DNA from 4 places in the Bradyrhizobium sp. LCT2 genome. Region 1 is predicted to be linked to each of the others. Evidence: riboswitches for the same ligand, from Rfam matches in the RefSeq annotation. Region 1 holds a riboswitch; each other region holds the start of a gene.
The links. A riboswitch is a leader RNA that binds a small molecule or an ion and turns the genes downstream of it on or off. The one in region 1 is predicted to bind cobalamin.

Region 1 (5,309 bases):
GCGCGCCATGGCGTTGCGGCTGCGTCGCCCGAAAAAATCCTGTGCGCCGTCGGCGGCCTCGAGATCGCGGCCATCTGCGGCGCCATCATCGCGGCCGCGCAGCGCCGCATTCCCGTATTGATCGATGGCTTCATCGTGTCGGTCGCGGCGCTGGCGGCCGTGCGCCTCAATCCGTCGTGCCAGCCGTTCCTCTTGCCGTCGCACCAGTCGGCGGAGCAGGGGCATCGTCTGGTGCTGCGCGCCCTGAACGTGCAGCCGCTGATCAGCCTCGATCTCAGGCTCGGCGAGGGATCGGGCGCCGCCATCGCGCTGCCGCTGGTGCGATCGGCCTGTGCGCTTCACAACGGCATGGCGACGTTCGCGCAGGCCAATGTGCCGGATCGCCCGGCCTGATCGGGCTCACACCACGCGCTGATTGACCGACACGACGCGCCAGCCGGTCGCGAGCCGGTCGATCCTGGTGAGTGACAGCGGATCGATCACGAAGCGCAGGGCAGCTTGCGGCGCAAGATCCAGCGCGATGCACAGTGCGGCGCGGATCGTGCCGGAATGCACGACGAGCGTTGCGGAGCCGGCTCCGATCCGCGACAGGCCCAGGCGGACGCGCGCGACCTGATCTTCGAAGCTTTCGCCGCCCGGTGGTCTCAGGTGCGCAGGGTCGCTCCAGAATTGCGCGTAGACTTCGCCGCCCATTGCGGCGAGTTCGTCATGCCGCCGGCCGGTCCAGTCGCCGAAATCCTGTTCGCTGAAGTTGCCCATCAGCTCCGGTTCGAGCCCCAATGCGCGCGCCGTCTCGACCGTGCGCCGCGACGGGCTGGCATAGCTCGCAGAGTCCCACGGCAGGCGCTGGCGCAACGCTTCCAGTTGCGCGCGATCGCCGAGATCGGCAGGCGCGTCCTGCGCGTGAATCGTCCCCGCGACGCCGTCGACGGGTGCATGGCGTATCAGCCAGAGGAAGGTCTCGCCTTCCATGCCTATCTCCAAGGAAGTTGGTCGCTGTGGCAATAACGCCGCAACTGCCACATTGACTCTGTCTCGATCGTAATCCTAGATGCTCGCGACGGTTTCCCCCGAGAGGGGATGAAAAGGGAATGCGGTGCGGGGATGTTTCCCCAATGCCGCGGCTGCCCCCGCAACTGTAAGCGGATAATCCTTCGTCAGAAGCCACTGGGTCCTCGGTCCCGGGAAGGCGACGAAGTGGTGACGACCCGCGAGCCAGGAGACCTGCCGTCAGCCGTGGTCACACGCGAAGATGTCGGTCGGGGAGTACAGACATTCGGCTTCATCGGAGGGCTGACAAGCCCAGGGTGAGACCTCGTTCGCTGTGACGTGCCACTGACGTCATACCGAGGTCCCGCTGTGTCTTCCATCCGTATTGTACGATCGCGCCGATTCCTGCTCGCCTCTGCTGCTCTCACGTCGTTTACAGTCGCCGATCTGCCCGCCGCGCTGGCGCAGCCGGTCCGCGAACCGCTGCCGCCTGTCGAGGTGTCCCCCGCCCAGTCCCGCAAGCCGGCCAAGCCGGCTGCCCGGGACGCACAGAGCGCGCGCCGCGCAACGCCGCGCAGGCCAGTGGCCGCATCGGCGGCGCCCAAGCCTGCCGTACCGGCCGCGGCGGCGCCAACGCCGCTCAACAGCAATGCGGTGGCGGAGAGCGCCTCGCGTCTCGGCCTCACCGTGCGCGAGACGCCCGCGACCGTCGAGGTGATCTCGGCCGAGACCATGCGCGAGCAGGGCTATCGCACCGTGTCCGAGGTGGCGCAGGGCGCAGTCGGCGTCACCTCCGGCGACGCGCCGGGGGAGCCGGCGGGCTTCTCGATGCGCGGCTTCACCAACAGCCAGATCAACACGCTCTACAACGGCATCAAGATCGGCCCGCAGAACATGACCTCGCGGATCATGGACACCGCCAATCTGGAGGCCGTCGAATTCCTGAAGGGCCCGGCCTCGCTGATCTCGGGCGAGGGCGCCGCCGGCGGCTCGATCAACCTCGTCACCAAGCAGCCGCACACCGGAGCGATCCGCAACGAGGCAGACTTCTCGTACGACTCCCTGAACTCGTTCCGCGCGCATTACGGCTCGGGCGGCAGCACCAACGTTCAGGGCCTCGACTACCGCTTCGACATCAGCCGCTCCTCGCTCAACGGCTTTGTCGACGACACCAACACCAAGACGCTCGACGTGTCCGGCCAGCTCAACTACCGCATCTCCGACAGCCTCAAGGTCTGGGGTGCGATCGAGTACCGCGAGGATCGCGGGAAGGCCTATTGGGGCGCGCCGCTGGTGCCGATCGCTTTCAGCGGCTCGCATGCGACGACGGGGATTGTTTCCGGCACCTACTTCAACAGGACCGACCTCGGGGCCGTCACGATCGACGACCGCACCTTCAACACCAACTACAACGTTCTCGACAACCGAAACGTAGCGCAAGAGGTCTGGTTGCGCGGCGGCTTCGAGCTGAAACTGGCGCCGGACCTGACGCTGAAGAGTCAGGCCTATGGTTACGGCGCGGAGCGGTCGTGGTTCAACAACGAGATCGAGGCGTTCGATTCCACGAAAAACCAAGTGTATCGCGAGCGCTTCTATGTCGCGCACAGCCAGCGCCTTGTCGGCAATATCACCGACCTGATCTGGGACACGAACATCGCAGGCTTCGACAACCGGCTGGTCACGACGCTGTCGTCGAGCTATCTCGACTTCGTCAGGCCAGGCGCGGCGAAATTCCCGAACGACTATGTTCCGCTGGTCGATTTCGATCGTGGCTATTACGGACTGCTCGCGACCAAGCAGCAGACCGCGCGCATCGACAACGAGGCGCTGTCGTTCGAGGACCGGCTGAAGCTGACGCGGACCTTCGCGCTGATCGGCGGGCTGCGCGTCGAGCATATCGGGCTCGACCGCAACTCGACCGACGAGAACGGTCTGGTGAACGCGGGCTTTCCGTTCACCAAGGACTGGGCGCCGGTGACGGGACGCATCGGCTACACCTGGGAGGCCGTTCCGGGCCTCACCTTCTTCAGCCAGTACGCGACCGGCGCTGATATCTCCGCCAACAACATCTTCCTGCTGCTGCCGACCCAGCCGCTGGACCTCACGACCGCGCGGACCTACGAGACCGGCGTCAAGCACCTGTTCTGGGACAACCGGGCGGAGTGGTCGTTCTCGGCCTACGACATCCTGCGCAAGAACGTCTATGCGGCGGCCGGCGGGCAGGCGCTCAATATTGCGGGACGGCAGGAGTCGAAGGGCGTCGAGCTCGCCGCCTCGGTGCGGCCGATCGAGCCCCTTCGGCTGTGGGGCAACATCGCTTATGTCGATGCGCGCTATGCCGACTACAATTTCGTCGGCGGATCGTTCTCGGGCAACACGCCGCCGAACGTGCCGCGCATCGTTGCCAATGCTGGCGCCTCGTACCGCTTCTTCACGCCGTGGCCGGTTGAAGTCGGCATCACCGGCCGTCATGTCGGCGACCGCTACAATACCGATGCCAACACGGTGACGATGAAGGCGTATACCGTCGCCGACGTCTATGCCTTCGTCGACATTCCCAAGACGGTATTCAACGCGGTCGATCAGGCTCGCCTGACCTTCCGCGTGCGCAACATCGCCGACAAGCGCTACGCGATATGGGGCGATCCGTTCTATCCCGACCAGATCTTGCTGGGCGCGCCGCGAACCTATGAACTCTCGGCCGCATTCAAATGGTAGGGCGCTGACCACATGATGGGCGCGATCGTCCTGCTGCATCGCTGGCTCGGGATCGCGTTCTGCCTGCTGTTCGCGATGTGGTTCGCGACGGGAATCGTGATGCACTTCGTTCCGTTTCCATCGCTGACGGAAGCAGAGCGGATTGCCGGTCTCGCGCCGGTGGATCGTACGGAGGTGAGGATCGGCGTTGCCGATGCCGTGGCCGCGAGCGGCATCGCCGATGCTACGCGCCTGCGCCTGATTCAGCGGAGCGATGGGCCGGTCTATGTCGTGTCGGGGTCCTCGCACCTTCGCGCGGTTCGCGCGACAGACGGGCAGGATGCATCGGTGCGGTCGCCCGAGGCCGCGCTCGCCATCGCGCGGGCTCATGCGCGCCAGCGCGGGCTCGATGCCGCGCATGCGGCTGTCGTTGCGCAGGCGGACTACGACCAGTGGAGCGTGCCGAACGGCTTTGATCGTCACCGGCCCTTGTTTCGCGTGGCCCTCGGCGATGCCGCCGGAACGGAGGTCTACGTCTCGTCGCGCACGAGCGAGGTCGTGCTGGATACGACGCGAAGCGAGCGCGGCTGGAATCTCGTCGGAAGCGTCCTGCACTGGATCTACCCGACGGTCCTGAGAAGCAACTGGGCGCTGTGGGACAGCGTGGTCTGGACGCTGTCGCTGTTGGCGCTGATTGCAGCCATGCTGGGTGCAGTGCTCGGAATCGTGCGGTCCAGGATGCGAGGATACAGGATCTCCTCGCCTTATCGCGGCTGGCACGCCCTTCATCATATCATCGGCCTCGTGGCGACCGTCTTCGTGCTGACGTGGATCTTCAGTGGATGGCTCTCCATGGATCACGGCCGGCTGTTCTCGCGAGGGCTGCTGACCCCGGCCGAAGCCGGCGTGATCGATGCATCGCCGGACTGGACGACCGCCCCATCGGCGGAACGGAAGCGAATATCGCCCTCGGCCCGAGAGGTCGAATGGTTTGCCGTTGACGGCAGCCTCTATCGACGCGAGCGGATTGGTCTCGAGAAACAGGTTGTGGTTGGGCCCGACAGTGAGGAGGCGCCGGTCGTCAGTGCGCGGGTGATCGGGAGCATGGTGACGAGGCTTGCGACGGCCTGCAATGCGCCGTCTATTCTCGCGGATAGCGACGATTATCCCGCGCAGTCCGTCGTTCCCGGTGCATCCGTCTACCGTTCCCGCTGCGGCGGCCTCTGGTTTGATATCGACAGCGCCGATGGCCGCGTGCTGCAAAGGCTGGATGCGTCGCGGCGAGCCTATCGCTGGTTCTACGGCGCGCTGCACACGCTAGATTTTCCAGTCCTGCAGGCGCATCCGCGTTTGCGCGATGTCCTGATCGTCGGCCTCTGCGCGCTCGGACTGGTGTTCTCCATCACCGGCATTGTCATCGGCTGGCGGCGGTTGCGTCTGTCTTTCGCCAGCTAGGACGCCCGATCAAACAAAAAGTGCGAAAACAACCCCATGCACAGTAGCCGGTGATAGTGGAATCAACGGCTTACGCAGGCATCGGCGCGATTTGACCCGTCGGGCAAAACAGGGGTATATTGCGACTATTCCGAAATCGTCGCGATCTCGCAAAGCTACGCCTGCAA
Region 2 (5,309 bases), 1.7 Mb from region 1:
ACCGTCGGCCTATCTGGTTTTTCATCAACACGTCTTTCAAGGCGGGCAACCTTCAACCTGTTATGCGCGAGCGCAATAAGTTAGCGTCGACGCGACGGGGCGACCGATGGTGTCCCGCGCGAGCAGGCGCTCCCCTCTATGTCACGCGCCGCTAACTTCAGTCGCCAGCGACAGCCCGGATTTGCTGTGCTGGACATGCCCAGCAGGAGGGCCTGGGCATGCCGATGACTTGCATTCTTCGTGCCAGGTAACAGACGGAAATTCTTACCGGTTTTGTGTCTTCTTTGTCGACTTTCCGACTTGCACACGTTTCGATCGTTCCATTCAGCCTATCCATCGCGGCTTACCCATCCTCGTCCCGCACCGGATATTCGACGACGCAGGGGAACGCTTCGGTGCCAAGTTCCTGATGAGAATTCGGAGCACGTTTGCCGCCATTGAACCGTTTGGTTCGGTTGCAGGAATGTGGGCTTTCGATCTCTGCCATGCCTTTGGGCGCTTGTGGCCACGGGGCCGCGGCGCGTTTGGCGCTCCTTTCGCGATATGCGGCGGCTCCGGAAGTCGAGAGCAGCCTCAGTCAGCTGCGGATTGCACTCGATGGCCAACGACGCCAAGCCGATCTTTACGCCGAGCATTTGGAGTCTGGCTCGCACCGCAAATCAACATGCTCGCCGGTATGTTGCTGACTTTCGCCAGGTGTCTTAGGCCTATTCAATACGGATCCTGTTGGTCGAGAAGGCGGTTGGATGGCGGACGTGCTCGATGAACCGCTGGGAAGCCGGGACTCGCATCAAATGCGTTCTGCTCGAGGCAGCAGTCCCGACCGCGCAAGCCGCATTTGCCCCTTCCACCGATCTGGCGTGCGGCCCCACGCGCACGCAGCTCCGATGGTCATTCCGACATCGCTGATTGGAGAGCGCTTCTACATCGTGGTCAACGAAAGATATGCACGTCATTCCCGTAGCAGATGTCGCAGCGTTAGCTTGAGATATAATCTGAGAGGTTGACGGAAGAGTTCTCTTGCCGATAATCCAACTCGTCGAGGTTCTCCGGTTTGCATTTGATCCGGAGCTAAGAGGGAAGCCGGTGAAAATGCCGGCGCTGCCCCCGCAACTGTGAGCGGCGAGCCGCTGTCCAACGATGTCACTGAAGCCTGCGCGGCTTCGGGAAGGCCGGACAGCAGCGATGACCCGCGAGCCAGGAGACCTGCCCCGACATCTATTCGTCCGCGGGCGGGGTGTCCCGGTGGTGCGCTAAGCAGCCGTCGCACGCGCGACTTCCCCTGCCTGCGTCCGCCATGGCCTTTGCCCCCAACATGGGGTTAACGCTATGTCTCTTCTCTCCCTTCCGGTTGCCACGCTCGGAACGCCACGCATGGGTCCAAGGCGCGAGCTCAAACGCGCTCTCGAAAGCTATTGGGCCGGAAAAAGCAGCGAACAGCAGTTGCTCGAGGACGCAGCTGGCCTGCGTGCCGCGAACTGGGCTCGTCAGAATTCTATCGGCGTCACGGTGATTCCATCGAACGATTTCTCGCTGTATGACCAGGTGCTCGACACAAGTGTCATGGTTGGCGCCATCCCGGGCATCTACGCCTCGAAAGCCGAGTCCGTTTCGCTCAAGACGTACTTCGCCATGGCCCGCGGTTCACAATGCGACGACCAGGATGCGAGTTGCGGTCACGGACCGCGCGGATTTGGCGCACCCGCGCAGGAGATGACCAAGTGGTTCGACACCAACTACCACTACATGGTCCCCGAGTTTCACGGGGGACAGACTTTCAGACTGTGCTCTCGCAAGCCGATCGAGGAGTATGAGGAAGCTAAGGCCCTTGGCTTCCAGACCCGCCCTGTCCTGATCGGGCCGGTCACATTCCTAAAGCTCGGCAAGAGTGCCGATCCTGCGTTCCAGCCACTCTCGCTACTGGACGATCTGATACCGGTCTATATCGAGGTCCTGCAGGAATTGGCCAAACGCGGGGCAAAGTGGGTTCAGTTCGACGAGCCCTGCCTGGTTCTTGATCTGGGCGAGGTGGCGCGAAAATCCTTGCTACATGCTTATAACCGGCTCGCGAAGGAGGGGCCGGCCATCAAGATCATGGTTGCCAGCTATTTCGGCGACCTAGGCGACAATCTGGACACCGCCTTGAGCCTTCCAGTTGCCGGACTGCACCTCGATCTGGTTCGAGCGCCAGAGTTATTGGATCAGATCATCGCTGGCGGCCGAAGTGATCTTGTCATGTCTCTCGGTGTCATCGACGGCCGGAATGTATGGCGGTCGAATTTGTCGTCGCTCCGCCAGCGGCTGGAACCCGCGATTGCGGAGCTTGGCAAGGATCGTGTACAGATCGCCCCATCCTGTTCGCTGCTTCATGTGCCGGTCGATGTTGAACTCGAGACCGGACTCGCTTCCGACGTCAAGCGTTGGCTTGCTTTCTCGGTTCAGAAGATGCGTGAGCTTGCAACCCTGGCGCGGGCACTCGCAGGCGACCAGAATGCTGCGCTAGCTCTTGCCGAGTCGGAATGTGCCGCGACTGTCCGCCGGACTTCCCCGAAAATCCGTGATGCCAATGTCGCTGTCCGGATGAGAGCGATCGACCAGACCATGCGCCGGCGCGCCAGCCCATTTGCCCGTCGTGCCGAGATCCAAAGCAATCGTTTCGGACTACCGGCTTTCCCTACCACGACGATCGGATCGTTTCCGCAGAGCACAGAGGTCCGGAATGCCCGTGCAGCGCATGCACGAGGCGCGATGAGCGACGAGCAATACGACCGGTTCCTCAAGGAGGAGACTGCGCGCGCCGTACGTTGGCAGGAGGATATCGGTCTTGACGTCCTCGTGCATGGCGAATTTGAGCGCAATGACATGGTGCAGTACTTCGGCGAGCACCTCGCCGGCTTCGCATTTACCACGAACGGATGGGTGCAATCCTACGGCTCGCGCTGCGTCAGGCCACCGATCCTGTTTGGCGATGTCTTGCGGTCGAAGCCGATCACCGTGGAGTGGTGGCGCTACGCGCAATCACTAACCAGGAAGCCGATGAAGGCGATGTTGACCGGACCGGTGACGATCTTGAACTGGTCCTTTGTTCGCGATGATATTCCCAGAAGCGAGATCTGCCGCCAGATTGCGCTCGCGATCCGAGACGAAGTCCGCGATCTCGAGAACGCTGGTGCGACCATGATCCAGATCGACGAAGCTGCACTCCGCGAAGGATTGCCGTTGCGTCGATCGGAGTGGACGGCTTATCTCGACTGGGCCGTGGATTGCTTCCGCATCTGTTCATCTGGCGTCGCCGATCAAACGCAAATTCATACGCATATGTGCTACTCGGAGTTCAACGACATCATGAGTGCGATCGCTGCAATGGACGCGGATGTCATCTCGATCGAGACGTCGCGCTCGAAAATGGAACTACTCGACGCGTTCAGGAACTACGAATATCCAAATCAGATCGGGCCAGGCGTGTACGACATCCACTCTCAACGTGTTCCCGAGACGGGCGAAATGAAGGAGCTGATGGCATTGGCTCGGGCACGGCTGCGGGATTCGCAGCTCTGGGTCAATCCGGACTGCGGCCTGAAGACGCGCAAATGGGAGGAGGTTCGGCCGGCGCTAGCGAACATGGTCGCTGCCGCCCGCGAATTGCGCGCTGCATCCGATCCGCTAGGCCGTTGATCGCGGGCCTGGGCCTTTTCTCGACAAAGCTGATCCGCTTGTGGTCATTTGCGCTCTCGATAATCTCGAGGGAGCCTTGGGAACGCAAAAAAATGCCCGGCCTTGGCGGGCCGGGCGGAAGGAAGTCTGGGAGGAACGACCGCTGGCGCATCGCGCCGACTTCCATCGGCGGAGGGAGGACAGCCGACGGTTCGATCACGGCGAGGACATTCGCCGAAAATCTGAGCCCAGTTAAAGCACAAGCTCAGCGTAAGCTCAATTATGCTGTGGTATGCGACCGTATAGCCTGAGTTTTAGAAGTCTACACGAAGGTTTGTAGCTCATGAGCACGTCGGCAACGAGGGGCAGTGATGCCGGCGGTCGCCGCGGGGGCCACCCGCAAATTGGTGCGCTTCCTGGCTGGAAACGATATGCTTGATCACCGCGGCGATACGAAAAACCGGGCTCCAAGGATCTCGCAAACGTACGAATGCATGAGCGGCTACTGTTGATTGGGACCCTGATTAAGGCAGTCGTCGGTTGACCGGTTCCACCGATAGTCAGTTTCGGCTTGGGCCTGTGTTTGAGCTCTATGAGCGGACGAGTTAGAGAACGTCACGAACTTGAAGGTGGCGGGTGCCAATAGGGTGCTACTCAGAAGTGAGTGTGGTCCTGCGCCAAAAATAGGCCAGTTAAGTGATGGCGATCTCGAACCCGACACGACTCGGCTCGGCGCAGCCGGTTTAGACCGCCGGACTGTGTGTAGCCCCGCACCGAGGAAGATGAGCGTCGAACGACGATGCGACGCTGCGGACCAGGAACCGGAACTCTGCGCCATCAGCTACGGAAAGCCGGGCATCGTCAATCAGCACGACCCCATCTGCAATAAGGCTGTCTATTCGAGAACGATCGACGACGGCGAACTTCGGATCCAGACCGTGACGACGGGATGTCTCTGAGAGATCGACTGCCATGTCGCACATGATTTGCTCGATGATCTCGGCGCGAAAGCGATCCTCATCCGTCAGCAAATAGCCCTTTGCGGTGGCGAGCCGATCCTCGGTGATGAGAGCAAGGTAGTCCTTTGCCGAGACAGCGTTCGCGCGAACCCTTGTTGCATGCGCCCGATGGCGCCCGCGCCGAGACCAATGAGGGCGTCCGCGCAATGGTCAGTATAGCCCTGGAAGTTGCTCTTCAGCCTGCCTTTCTGCCTCGCCCGGGCAAGACTTTCGTGCGGCAGAGCAAAGTGATCGATGCCGATGCGTACGTATCCAGCATCAACTAAAGCTTCCGCGATCGTTTCGAATGGGGGTAGCGCTCGACACTGTCCGGCAGAGTGAATTCGTCGATCTTGCGTTGGTGCTTTTTGAATGGAGGAATGTGCGCGTACCAAAGGCGGCAAACCGGTCCGATGCAACTCGAGGCATTTGGCTGTCCAGGCATATAGGCTTACTGTCTGCCGGGACAGGCCATAGAGCAGGTCGAAATTGATCCGGCCGACGCGGGCGCGGCGTGACCGATCGACCGAAGGCATAGTCGCGATCGGCTCGCCGCGTTTCGTGACTGACGTCTGGCAGCCGCTGTATCAGCACATGCTTCGACCAAATGCAGGTGCACGTAGATCGAGGCGGATTGCCGCCTGCCCAAGGACTTGA
Region 3 (5,309 bases), 1.6 Mb from region 1:
CTATGACAGCCCCCGTCGCGATCAGAGCCTTGATCAGAAATTGGCGCCGGCCTTGAGCAGATAGGTGCGGCCGGGCAGCGGATAGGCACTGAAGCGGCCGTCCGTAAAGGTGCTTGCGATCGCATAGTCGTAGTAGAGCGCGTTCAGCACGTTGTTGACGCTCAAAGACCAGAAGTAGCGCTCGTACTGACCGCTGAGCTTGAGGTCGATCGTGCCATTGGCTGGGATCGGCCGCTGTGTTCCCGCCTGGTCATTGTCCATGCGCCGCTCGCTCCAGAAGCGCGCGGTGGCGTCGAGCACCACATAGTTCTGCCAGATGTTCCAAGTGACGCCTGCACTCGCGGTGTAGCGCGACACCAGCGGCACGTCGTTGCCGGCCCAGACGCCCTCGCGAAACACGGCCCTTGTATAGGCCATGCCGGAGCGCAGGAGCAGAGAGTCGTTGACGCGATAGGACAGACTGGTCTCCGAGCCGTAACGGCGGGTCGGATCGAGATTGGTGTTGTAGAACAGGACCGGGTTGAAATGGATCTCATTGGCGAGGTCCATCAGATAGAGACTGCTCTGCAATTGCAGCCCGCCTCCCTTGATGCGCAGCCCGCCCTCGACATCCTGCGAGGTCTGGGTCTTGAGCCGGAAGGTCTGCGGCAGCGGATTGAAGAAGGGGTCGAATGAAGGGCCCGATGACACTCGCTCGTCGACGTCAGGCGTGCGGAACGCGCGCGCAGCGCGGCCGAACAGCGAGACCATGTCGTTGAGGCGATGCTCGGCACCGAGATGCAGAGCGTACTGGGTCTCGTCGCTCCTGAGCGGGAGCGCGCCCATGTCGGTGTTGAACGGAGCTGCGGCGTCAAAATGATCGCGCGCCGAGAGACTGACGTTCTGCACCCGCACGCCATAGGAGACGTCCGTCGCCGGCGCCACACCCAATGCGTGCTGAAAATAGCCCGCAACCGTCTGCTGCCTGAGATCGTAATTGTGCCAGGGCGCGAGCCCCTGGCCGGCGCCGCGGTTCTGCTGAAAGCTCGCATCGTAATAATCGAGGCCGGTCAGCAGTTGCGACGGCATCCCCAGCAGCAAGCCCTTCACGCTGAGCCGCGGCGTGATCGACCATGTCGTCAGATCGGCATCGACATAGGTGGACGTGAACAACGCGGGAACCGGCGCTGGGCCGGAGAAGAACGCGCTCTGCTGCTTCTTGTCGCGCACGCCGCTGTCCACGATCAGATCGACGCCGTTGAGCAGGGTCTTCGTGAAGCCGGCTGTCGCGCTGAAGCCCTGCTGGTTGGCGTAGTTGAAGGGTGTGCTGGTGCCCCGTCGGTTGGTCGCGAGCTCGTCGACGCCGATGGACGGATCGACGGTGCGGCCGCCCGGCAATCGCAGCTCCTGATTGTCGCCGGTAACGGTGACGAAAGCAGTCAGGCCTGATGTCGTATAGTTCAGGTTGCCGACGCCATTCTCCTGGAGAAGGCGATTGTTGTCGCGGTAGCCGTCTGTCTTGACGGCATTGCCGTAGAACGAGGTCGACCACGGACCGGAATTGAGCGACGTCGAGACATTGCCAAGCCTGGTGTCGAACGAGCCGAAGCCGGCCTCGATGCGCGCGGCAACGGGCGGCCCGCCGACGCCGTTCCTGGTGACGATGTTGATCACGCCGCCGACCGCATTGTCCCCATAGAGCACCGCGCCGGCATTGCCGCGCGTGATCTCGATACGCTCAATGGAATTGAGCGGGACAGTGGAGAGGTCCACCTGCGCGATGTCGATGTCGTTCAGCCGCCGTCCGTTGATCAGCACCAGCGAATTGGCAGTGGCAGACGCGCCGAAGCCGCGCAGGTCGACGCTGGTCTTCGCGCCGATCTGGCCGCCATAGAGCGTCGTGATCTGGGCACCCGGGACTTGCGTCGCGATGATCTCGGCAAGCGTCTGCGAGGGCGCATGTGCGATATCCGCGGCCGTGATGACGGTTGTGACGGCCCCGACGATGCCTCCGTTGCCGGCGACCGCCTCGCCGGCGGAGCCGGACGAGCCGGCGCCATTGCCTGCCGGCGCTTCGCTCGGGGCTCGCCGCCTCGCCGTATCGCCATCGCCGATCGCCCTGGCGCGCGTGCGGTTCTGATCGTCGGGCCTGGTCACTTCGACCGGCGGCAGCTGCTCGGCGGCGGCTTGCTGCGCGAAAGCTGCGGGGAGATCGATCGCATGGAGGAAAACGGCAGCAACGATGCCGGCGCGAAGGCGCCTGGCGGCAGAGACAATACGGGACACAGTTGTAACCTCGGCATGACGTCAGTGGCACGTCACAGCGAACGAGGCTTTACGGCGGAGCAATCGATTGCTCCGGTGAAGCTAATGCCTGTACTCCCCGACCGACATCTTCGCGTGTGACCACGGCTGACGGCAGGTCTCCTGGCTCGCGGGTCGTTACCTTACGTCGCCTTCCCAGGACCGAGATTCCCAGTGGCATATGACGAAAGATTCACCGCTTACAGTTGCGGGGGCAGCCGTGGCGTTGGGACAATCCCGGCGTTGGGACAATCTCGCACCACGTTCCCTTTTGATCTCCGTGCGGAGAACCGTCACCGATCAATCTACGAGGCGGCCGTACGGAGAGTCAATCGACCGGTTGAACGATGAGCTGCAAACGCGAGGCAAACACAATCAGTCAGGCTTCCGCACCGCGCGCGTCGTGACCACCGCCCGCTCTCCGGCATCGACAAGCTGGCCGATGCCGGTTCGGCCCGCGAGCGCGCAGCGGACGATGTTCTCGGCGACCGACCTGCGGAACCCATGATCCTCGCCCCTGGGCCGATTGCGGCAAATCCGATCCAGCGCCAGCTTCATGTTGATCCGTGTACGGGTGTCGAAATGCGCGCTGATCATTCGCCCGGCCTCGATACGTGATGTTGGGGCGGAAACGTCCGACGATCGCCCGGGTTCCGACACGGGATCGCGCAATAGAGCGGCCGCCTACGCCCGCCCTCTCTGGCGCTGTGCCTGAGCCCAGGCCACCGTGACGTCGCGCGGCGGGATGTCGATGCGCCGGATCGGCGTCAATTCGCCCGAGGCGGAGATGATCGCGGTCTCCTCGCGGCGACAGCGCGGACACACGAAGCGGACCTCGCTCGGGGACGTCGACCAGCTCGAGCGTTTGACGTTGGCCGCCATCGGCCACGCGTCGCACTGCGAGCACGACACCAGAAACCGGCCGGGATCGAGCATACCCATTCCATCCGACTCCGCGTCCTGCCTGCTCCTACCAATGATTATGTCAGGTGAATCGTTCCGGTGCCCCGACACCGTCAACCCCTCAATGCCCAAGGGGCCCGGCGATCCGGCCCTCAGGCTTTTGCAAACCGCTGGCCGATCAGTGCGCGCCCTTGAGCGTGCAGGACGTGGTGCAGGTGACCGTGTTGCCATGGTCGCACGCCTTGCAGGCGGCCACGCACTGGTTCATGTCGCGGGGGTTGTAGGAGCTGTAGTTCCGCACCGGGCAGGCTGCGGTCGAGCCGGTGATGTCCTGTTCCTGGTTGCAGGCCGCTGTCATGAGCGCGAGGATGAGGACCGCAAGCAGACGCATGGGATTGCCCCGAAAAAGCACCGGCAAAGCAACATCAGCGAGACACGCTGCATTGCAGCGAGTCCCGGCATTCCCACTGCGAGCCATCGCGAATCGCGACGCTCGCTCCCGTCAAAGGATGCGTGCCAAATGTTAAGAACGGATTGCAGCCGCCTTCAGGCCGCAGCGCTGGTCGCGACCGCAGCCCGCGTCTCGCGCGCAAGCTGATAATAGTGCTCGGCGAGCTTGAGATAGAATTCGCGCTTGGTGCTGTCGGTGGCGAGCTTGGCGATCAGCTCGCATTCGGCCGTGAGCGTCTCGAACCGTTCCAGCCTGTCCTCAAGTTCTGTCATCGGCGTGTCCCCATCAAACGCCTCAAGGACGATCACCTAAGCCTGGGAAATAGGTCACGGCGAACATCGTTATCGAGTAGAAACAATTTTTCCCGCGCGGCGGCTTACTTCTGCTCCAGCCGCCAGGCACCGTCCCACCTCTCGTCCGGCGGATTGACCTCGAACTGCGCGATGCGGGCGAGCAGCGCGCGCGAGGGACCGTCGCCGGGGACGGCTTCGAGCGCCGCGTTGAAGGCGGCGCGGGCCTCGTCGAAGCGGCGGGCGCGATAGGCGGCAAGACCTTCGGCATAGAGCGTGCGCAAGCCGTCCTGCGCGGCGGTGAGCACGCCGGCCCTCGCCATCACCTCGAAGATCGCCTGCGGCGCGCTCTGGCCGGCGACCGCGAGACGATCGATCTCGCGCAATTCGAGGCGCTCACCGACCGCATCCGCCGTCGCCTGCGAGATCAGGATGCGGGTGCCGTAGACCTTGTTGACGGCCTCGAGCCGCGAAGCGAGGTTTACGGCATCGCCCATCACGGTGAAGCTCATCATCAGCTCGGAGCCGATGCTGCCGGTGAGGACCTCGCCGGTGGCGATGCCGATGCGCAGGTCGCAGGGCACGGGCATGGCGCGGATGCCGAGCAGATCGGGCAATTGCTTCTGCAGCGCGGGCACCTGGTCGGCCATGTCGATGGCGGCACAGCCGGCAAGGAGTGCCGGCTCATCCTCCTCGATGAAGGGCGGGCCCCAATAGGCCATGATGGCATCGCCGATATATTTGTCGATGACGCCGCGATTGCTCCTGATCGGGGCCGACATCACCGTAAAATAGTGGTTCATCACCTTTACGAGGCCGCGCGGGGTCATGCCCTCACTCATCGAGGTGAAGCCACTCATGTCGCAGAACATGATGGTCATCACCCGGCGCTGGCCGTCGATGGCGACCTCGGGCCGTTCGATCAGGCCCTGCACCACCTTGGGATCGATGTAGCGGCCAAACGTCTCGCGGATGCGCTCGTTGTGGCGCAACTGCTCGATCATGCGGTTGAAGGCGGCCGCGAGCTCGCCGATCTCGTCCTGGGTCGAGACGGCGATGGTCTTGTCGAACCGCCCGGCCTCGACCTCGCGGGTGCCGGCCAGCAACAGCCGCACCGGCCGCGTGATGCCGCCGGACACCAGCAGCGCGAAGGCAAATCCGACGATCGCGGCGAGCAGGGTCACGATGCCCGACACGATGATGGCCTGGCGCTGGTGGCTCATCACCTGCGATGTCGAAGCGAAGACCTGTGTCAGCATGTCGGCGCGGATCGCATCAAACTTCCGATTGAACTGGTCGCGGATGGCGTCGATATGCTCCAGCGTACTGCGGGCTTCTGCCATCTGCTTGGCGTCGACCTGCTTGAGCAGCTTTGCGTGGTC
Region 4 (5,309 bases), 4.5 Mb from region 1:
GCGAGCCAAAAAAAGACGCGATGGGGTTGCACCTCGCCAAACTTCTGGGATAGGTCGTCAAGTACTTGGAAGTAGCAGCCGGCGACCGGGTTGCAAAATGAGATGGGAGACATTTGGGTGCGAACAGAGTTTTCGTGTATCAATCGGTCTAAAGCGATCTTTGATGACATTTATGCTTTGGATGATCCAAGGGCATACTTCTCTGTCCTGGGCGACTTGGATTATATGATCCCGGACGTGGCTGAGCCGGTCGTGCGACAAATTCTGGCAGCGAAAGCTTCCGCAACCGGTCTTAAGCCTGTCGTTCTTGATATTGGATGTTCATACGGCATCAACGCAGCAGTGCATCGCTTTCCACTGACCTTCGGGGGCCTGCGTCACCGCTACGCTCGGCGCGAAATGAGGGCGATCAGTTCTGAGACACTGGTGCGCCTCGATCGCAATTTTTATGCGGCTTGGCCCGATGTCGGGTTGGCGCGGTTTATCGGCTTGGACGTGTCGGCGCCGGCGATTAGCTATGCAACAAACGTTGGCCTCCTGGACCAGGGCATTGTCGCTGACCTTGAAAAAGACGCGCTATCGACAGACAGCGCGCAAATTCTCCGCTCTGCGGATGTTATCATGTCGACGGGTTGCATCGGCTATATTACCGAGAAGACGTTCAGAAAAATTCTCGATGCGACCGAGAGATGTCCATGGATCATCTCCTTCGTGCTACGAATGTTTCCATTTGAGTCTTTGGCCTCGACCTTCGCGAACCGTGGCCTTGTGACGGAACGTCTTTACGGCGCGACATTTATCCAGCGCCGCTTTCGCGATGCTGAAGAGTTTGAAGGTTGTTTGGCCAGCTTGGCGGCTCTTGGCGTTGATGCGACCGGCCTTGAATCAGAAGGGCTGTTTCACGCCGATCTGATCTTGTCTCGCCCTGAGGCCGATGCGCGCGCCACTCCTCTGGAAAACATTGTCACGGTCGCCAGCGGCAGGGGGCGGCCGATCGGCCCCCGTTACGTTCATGTTGAAGGCACCGAGGGCTTGCAGGTCGCGCTAGAGCCATGACAGGTCAGAAGCCGCTACGCTGCGCGCCAGCCCCGTTCTGGGCTGGATCAGGAGGTCGAGAACGAAGCCATTCTGGCCAACAGAGCGCCGCAGCCGATGATATTTCGGAGGGATGGACCTCTGGCTCGACCATGCGCAAGCCGAAGTAAAAACCAGGAATATAGCCCACGCGGGACCGATCACTTTCGAGCGGGAGGCTATAGCGCGAGCGATAAACGTGCTGGTGTTCTAGTTCTCGGCCGCTCCATTCGTTAGCTTGACGGTGTCCTTTTGCCCTCGGGAGCTTGATCTCCCGCAACGGAAGGCTTGACGAATCTCGTCGGGTGCCGCCTAGATGTGGATCTGTCTCGGTCTTCTGTCCTTTATTTTGTGGGACCGAAGCTAAGAGGGAACCCGGTGCGCCGAACGGCTGCTCCGGGGCTGCCCCCGCAACTGTGAGCGGCGATCGGTTCATGTCAGTGATCGATCTCTCGTCAGTCGATCCACGCTCGCTGATCGGCAAGGGACGGGTCGGCCTCCTCGACTCGACCGGCACCTATGACGTCGATCGCTTACGACTTCTGGAAGCGGCAGCAGCAGACCCATCGGATGGGCGAGGAGGTGCCGCTCGGCGCCGATCTCAAGGACTGGGCGTCGGACCGCGTCACCGCCAACGAGCGCGCGCTGCTCGCCCAGATATTCTTCACTCAGTCGGACATCGAGGTCGGCGACAACTATCTCAAGCGCTACATCCCGATCTTCCAACCGCTCACCGTGCAGATGATGATGGCGACGTTCACCAACATGGAGACCGTCCACATTGACGGTTATGCGCTGCTGCTCAAGACACTCGGCATGCCCAAGACCGAGTTCGAGGCATTCCGCGACTATGCGCAGATGCGCGCCAAAGCGGACTACATGCACGAGTTCGGCGTCCATACCGTGGCTGACGTCGCTCGCACCCTTGCGATGTTCGGCGCCTTCACAGAAGGCATGGCGTTGTTCGCGAGCTTTGCCATGCTGCTCAATTTTCCGCGCCACAACAAGATGAATGGCATGGGACAGATCGTAAGCTGGTCTGTGCGCGACGAGAGTCTCCACTGCGAAGGGATCATCAAGCTATTTCACGAATGGCACCGCGAAACCGGCGTGGTGACGCGCTCCGTCCGTAACGACATCATCGACGTCGCCAAGACCATGGTGAAGCTGGAGGAGAACTTCGTTGATCTCGCCTTCGGCCTCGGCAAAATCGAGGGCATGCGGGCTGAGCAGATCCACGCTTATGTCCGCTATGTCGCGGATTGGCGACTGACCCAGCTCGGAATTACCCCGGTCTTCGGCTTCTTCGAGGCCAGAGAGAGCGGGTTTACCCAGCTCCGGCCGCATCCGTTGCCACGGCTGGTCGAGATCCTGAATGGGGTCGAGCACGCCAATTTCTTCGAACAGCGCGCTACGGAGTACTCCAAGGGGCGAGCCGCGGCAGCTGGGATGGCGAAGAGGGGGGTGGGCGGCTTTCGGCCGTATGCAGGACGACCGCAACAGCGTTTTGTTGGAGCGCGATCCTGATAATGCTCGTACTTTCGCAGAAGTCCGCTGATGCTTGCGGAGCAAAGCTCGACCAGTGACATTAATCCAGCCTACCGAAGCTGTGATAGTTGACCCATGAGGGCGAGCCGTTGCAGTCACGCCAATACTATCAATCGCTCGCGTCCTTGCATTGTGGGTGCTCACGTCTGCCAACAGGGCAGGACAAGCGGCAGGCGGGGCAAGCAGTTCGAATGTTGGACCTGCGCGGTCAGAACGCGCCTATCCTATTTCAGAACGCACTCTCACCTTTGTCGTCGAGGACATGACCGTCCCGCGATCTTCTAGAATCCCCGCGGGATGTCGCTGGACGCGCTATACCGACTTTGTCCTCTTTAGCGCCAGCGCGTTTGTTTCTAGCGCGTCCATATGAACAATGATCTCATCCATATCGAACTTTGGCTTAATCGGGTCGGTCGGCCTTTGATTGGACGCTGCCGTGACCATTGCAATTCTGAAATGTCCCTCAAAGAGGAGCTTGGCCGCGGAATAGCCGCCGGCCCGATCGCCTTCATCAGGTGCTCGTCGGCAAGGTCGCTCTGTCGGCCCTCGAAGATGACCCTGCCGTGGCTCGGCTACAGCCGCTAGTGAATGGGCGGATCTTCCGGGTCTGCAGGTCGGTCTTCCTCCATACCTTCGGGCCAAAGAGTCGGGTCTAGCGACGGTGTGAGACGAATGAAGCCCTCTTCTCTCCATTCGGCTGTGTGAGGCACGCCGAGCATGGTGAAAACCTGCGTTGGGTCGTGCTTGCTCGGCTTCAATCCGCTGCGCTCCAGCATGTCGATTTGAGCGCCTGTGGCTGGTTGACCAGCGAACACCCAGTAATCCTTGGCGAGATGTCCGTTCAGCATACGGAACTCGGAAAGCTCTGGCGGTGCAGCTTCGGGAGGCCCAGCTTGAGGCGGTCCCGCTTGCAATGGCGGGGCGTGAGAGGGGCCGGCGTGCGATGGTTCAGGCCGCAATGGGGCGACGCACGATGGTCCGGCATGCGATGGCTCTGCCTCCGATGCCTCCACGTGCGGTTGCTCGGAATGCGACGGGTCGACTTCCACATTCTGCCATATCAGATCTTGATCGAAACCAGGATGTTCCTCGATGGCCTGAGCGATGGTTTGCTGCGAGAGATGTTGCGGGAGGTTTTCCGGCTCTGGCTCGGCATCGGCCGCAGGGGGCGTATACAGATCATCCTGCCAACCCAAGTCTGGCAAATAGCGGAGCGCTAAATCCAGGTATGGCGCATAGGGCTGCCCAGCATCCAGATATGGAGAATAGGGATGGCCAGCGTCCAGATATGGCGAATAAGCCTCGCCCTGCAGCACTGGAGGAGCAGCTCCATCTGGCGGAGCACTAGCCTGTGTGTTGCTGAGCTGCCGCTCAAAGCCGGTGGTGTCCGTCGTCGGTCGCGGTGTGTCGGGCTCTGGGCTCGTAGTCGCCGAGCCGACTGCATTGAAATCCACCCCGTTCCTCCTTTCAAATGATGGAGCACTTCGAGCTATGCAAAATCTCCCCCGTACTAGCTCCGAAGCACGTGCTCGAAGGCTCGCATTGCTAAGGCCTCGCGCTACGTTTAAAGATGGCGCTAAGCACCTTCCGCTCGAGCATCCCGTGCCTAATGCATACATCCGCGGCTGTCTCCATGAGCTGGCCGTCTAGACATCGCGCGCTCATGCTAGGCACCTTTAGCTTTCGAGAAGCGGACGATCTGATGGATTTAAGCCAAGGCCAGTTCGCCAAATCGCTCGGAGACACATCATCAAGTGTCACTTCAGGCCTGGACCGGCTTCGCGCACGACGCCATCCTGGTGCGGAGTGTCGGAAGAATAATGACCTTCCGGTCGTCCGTCCCGAACGACCGTGCTCGAGGAGCCGCGAAACAACATCAAAACCGACTCGCGTTGTGGCCTTTCGGCCGCGACGGGATCCCGCCGGGCCTGCGCCTCCGCCACAAGGCCCTTGAGGGTCTGGTCCACCAGCGCAACAAAGCGCGGTGGGCCAGAAGCCAGGACGAGGCCTTCTCCCGGAGCCGGTTTCACGATAAAGCGCTCATCGGAGATGTTGAGCGCATCGAGCGCGGTCTTGAACGCATCGAAGCTGATCGGGTTCAACACAATCAGCCGGCTTTGCGCCTCGTGGGCAGCGGAGACGTAAAGGACGAGCCCGTCGTAGTACCATTGAAGATTGTAGAGGGCTGTCAAACGATCGAGGAACTCTCGCGGCGGAAGGTCCGGCATTCGTCCGCGAATTCTGCCCCTTACCTCGGCGCTGACATTGACCCTGATATTGAGATTGTTGCCGAACTCCTGAAGCGCCGCAGAAAGATCCTGATCGAGAACGGTGTAGCTATAAAGGGGCGAGGGTAGTGAAAGTGATGCGCCAAACGCCCGCATTATTCCGAGATAGACGAAAACCCCGACATATATAGCTCTCTTCAAAATTTGCACCATCTTAGATCGCATGAGCATTCCCAGACGCCTTCCACTCAGAATAACACTGGAGTTTCATTCCAACTTGGAAGTCAAACGTGATCTTTAGATGACGCAATCAGCGGCATCTTCGTCAGGTTTTCGTCAGCTCGCTAATCTATGACCTTGATCCGCTTATCGGTCAAAACGCCTGGTCACATCACGCGAGAACAATGACTCCTTCCATGATGTTAGGCGCAACGCCGATCTCTTCCAATGCAGTTGGCT

Region 2: another riboswitch for cobalamin. It lies ahead of metE (5-methyltetrahydropteroyltriglutamate--homocysteine S-methyltransferase); the one in region 1 lies ahead of EI171_RS31595 (TonB-dependent siderophore receptor).
Region 3: another riboswitch for cobalamin. It lies ahead of EI171_RS23940 (TonB-dependent receptor); the one in region 1 lies ahead of EI171_RS31595 (TonB-dependent siderophore receptor).
Region 4: another riboswitch for cobalamin. It lies ahead of EI171_RS10510 (ribonucleotide-diphosphate reductase subunit beta); the one in region 1 lies ahead of EI171_RS31595 (TonB-dependent siderophore receptor).

The regions. Positions count from the first base shown of each region.
Region 1 covers NZ_CP034432.1:6,605,632-6,610,940, reverse strand. Annotated here, with positions in the region: gene cobT (nicotinate-nucleotide--dimethylbenzimidazole phosphoribosyltransferase) at 1-393, shown strand, start outside; gene EI171_RS31600 (histidine phosphatase family protein) at 400-972, opposite strand; cobalamin riboswitch at 1,045-1,247, shown strand; gene EI171_RS31595 (TonB-dependent siderophore receptor) at 1,360-3,708, shown strand; gene EI171_RS31590 (PepSY domain-containing protein) at 3,721-5,142, shown strand; gene EI171_RS31585 (amidase) at 5,298-5,309, opposite strand, start outside.
Region 2 covers NZ_CP034432.1:8,268,898-8,274,206, reverse strand. Annotated here, with positions in the region: gene EI171_RS39115 (nodulate formation efficiency C protein) at 1-56, opposite strand, end outside; cobalamin riboswitch at 1,026-1,229, shown strand; gene metE (5-methyltetrahydropteroyltriglutamate--homocysteine S-methyltransferase) at 1,330-3,675, shown strand; gene EI171_RS46110 (hypothetical protein) at 4,398-4,685, opposite strand.
Region 3 covers NZ_CP034432.1:4,957,740-4,963,048, reverse strand. Annotated here, with positions in the region: gene EI171_RS23940 (TonB-dependent receptor) at 34-2,265, opposite strand; cobalamin riboswitch at 2,379-2,593, opposite strand; gene EI171_RS23935 (hypothetical protein) at 2,659-2,880, opposite strand; gene EI171_RS23930 (hypothetical protein) at 2,968-3,225, opposite strand; gene EI171_RS23925 (hypothetical protein) at 3,365-3,577, opposite strand; gene EI171_RS44850 (hypothetical protein) at 3,733-3,909, opposite strand; gene EI171_RS23920 (adenylate/guanylate cyclase domain-containing protein) at 4,014-5,309, opposite strand, start outside.
Region 4 covers NZ_CP034432.1:2,088,219-2,093,527, forward strand. Annotated here, with positions in the region: gene EI171_RS10505 (hypothetical protein) at 103-1,056, shown strand; cobalamin riboswitch at 1,388-1,660, shown strand; gene EI171_RS10510 (ribonucleotide-diphosphate reductase subunit beta) at 1,645-2,601, shown strand; gene EI171_RS45480 (hypothetical protein) at 3,204-3,938, opposite strand; gene EI171_RS10520 (secretin N-terminal domain-containing protein) at 4,380-5,063, opposite strand; gene EI171_RS10525 (nodulation protein NolB) at 5,255-5,309, shown strand, end outside.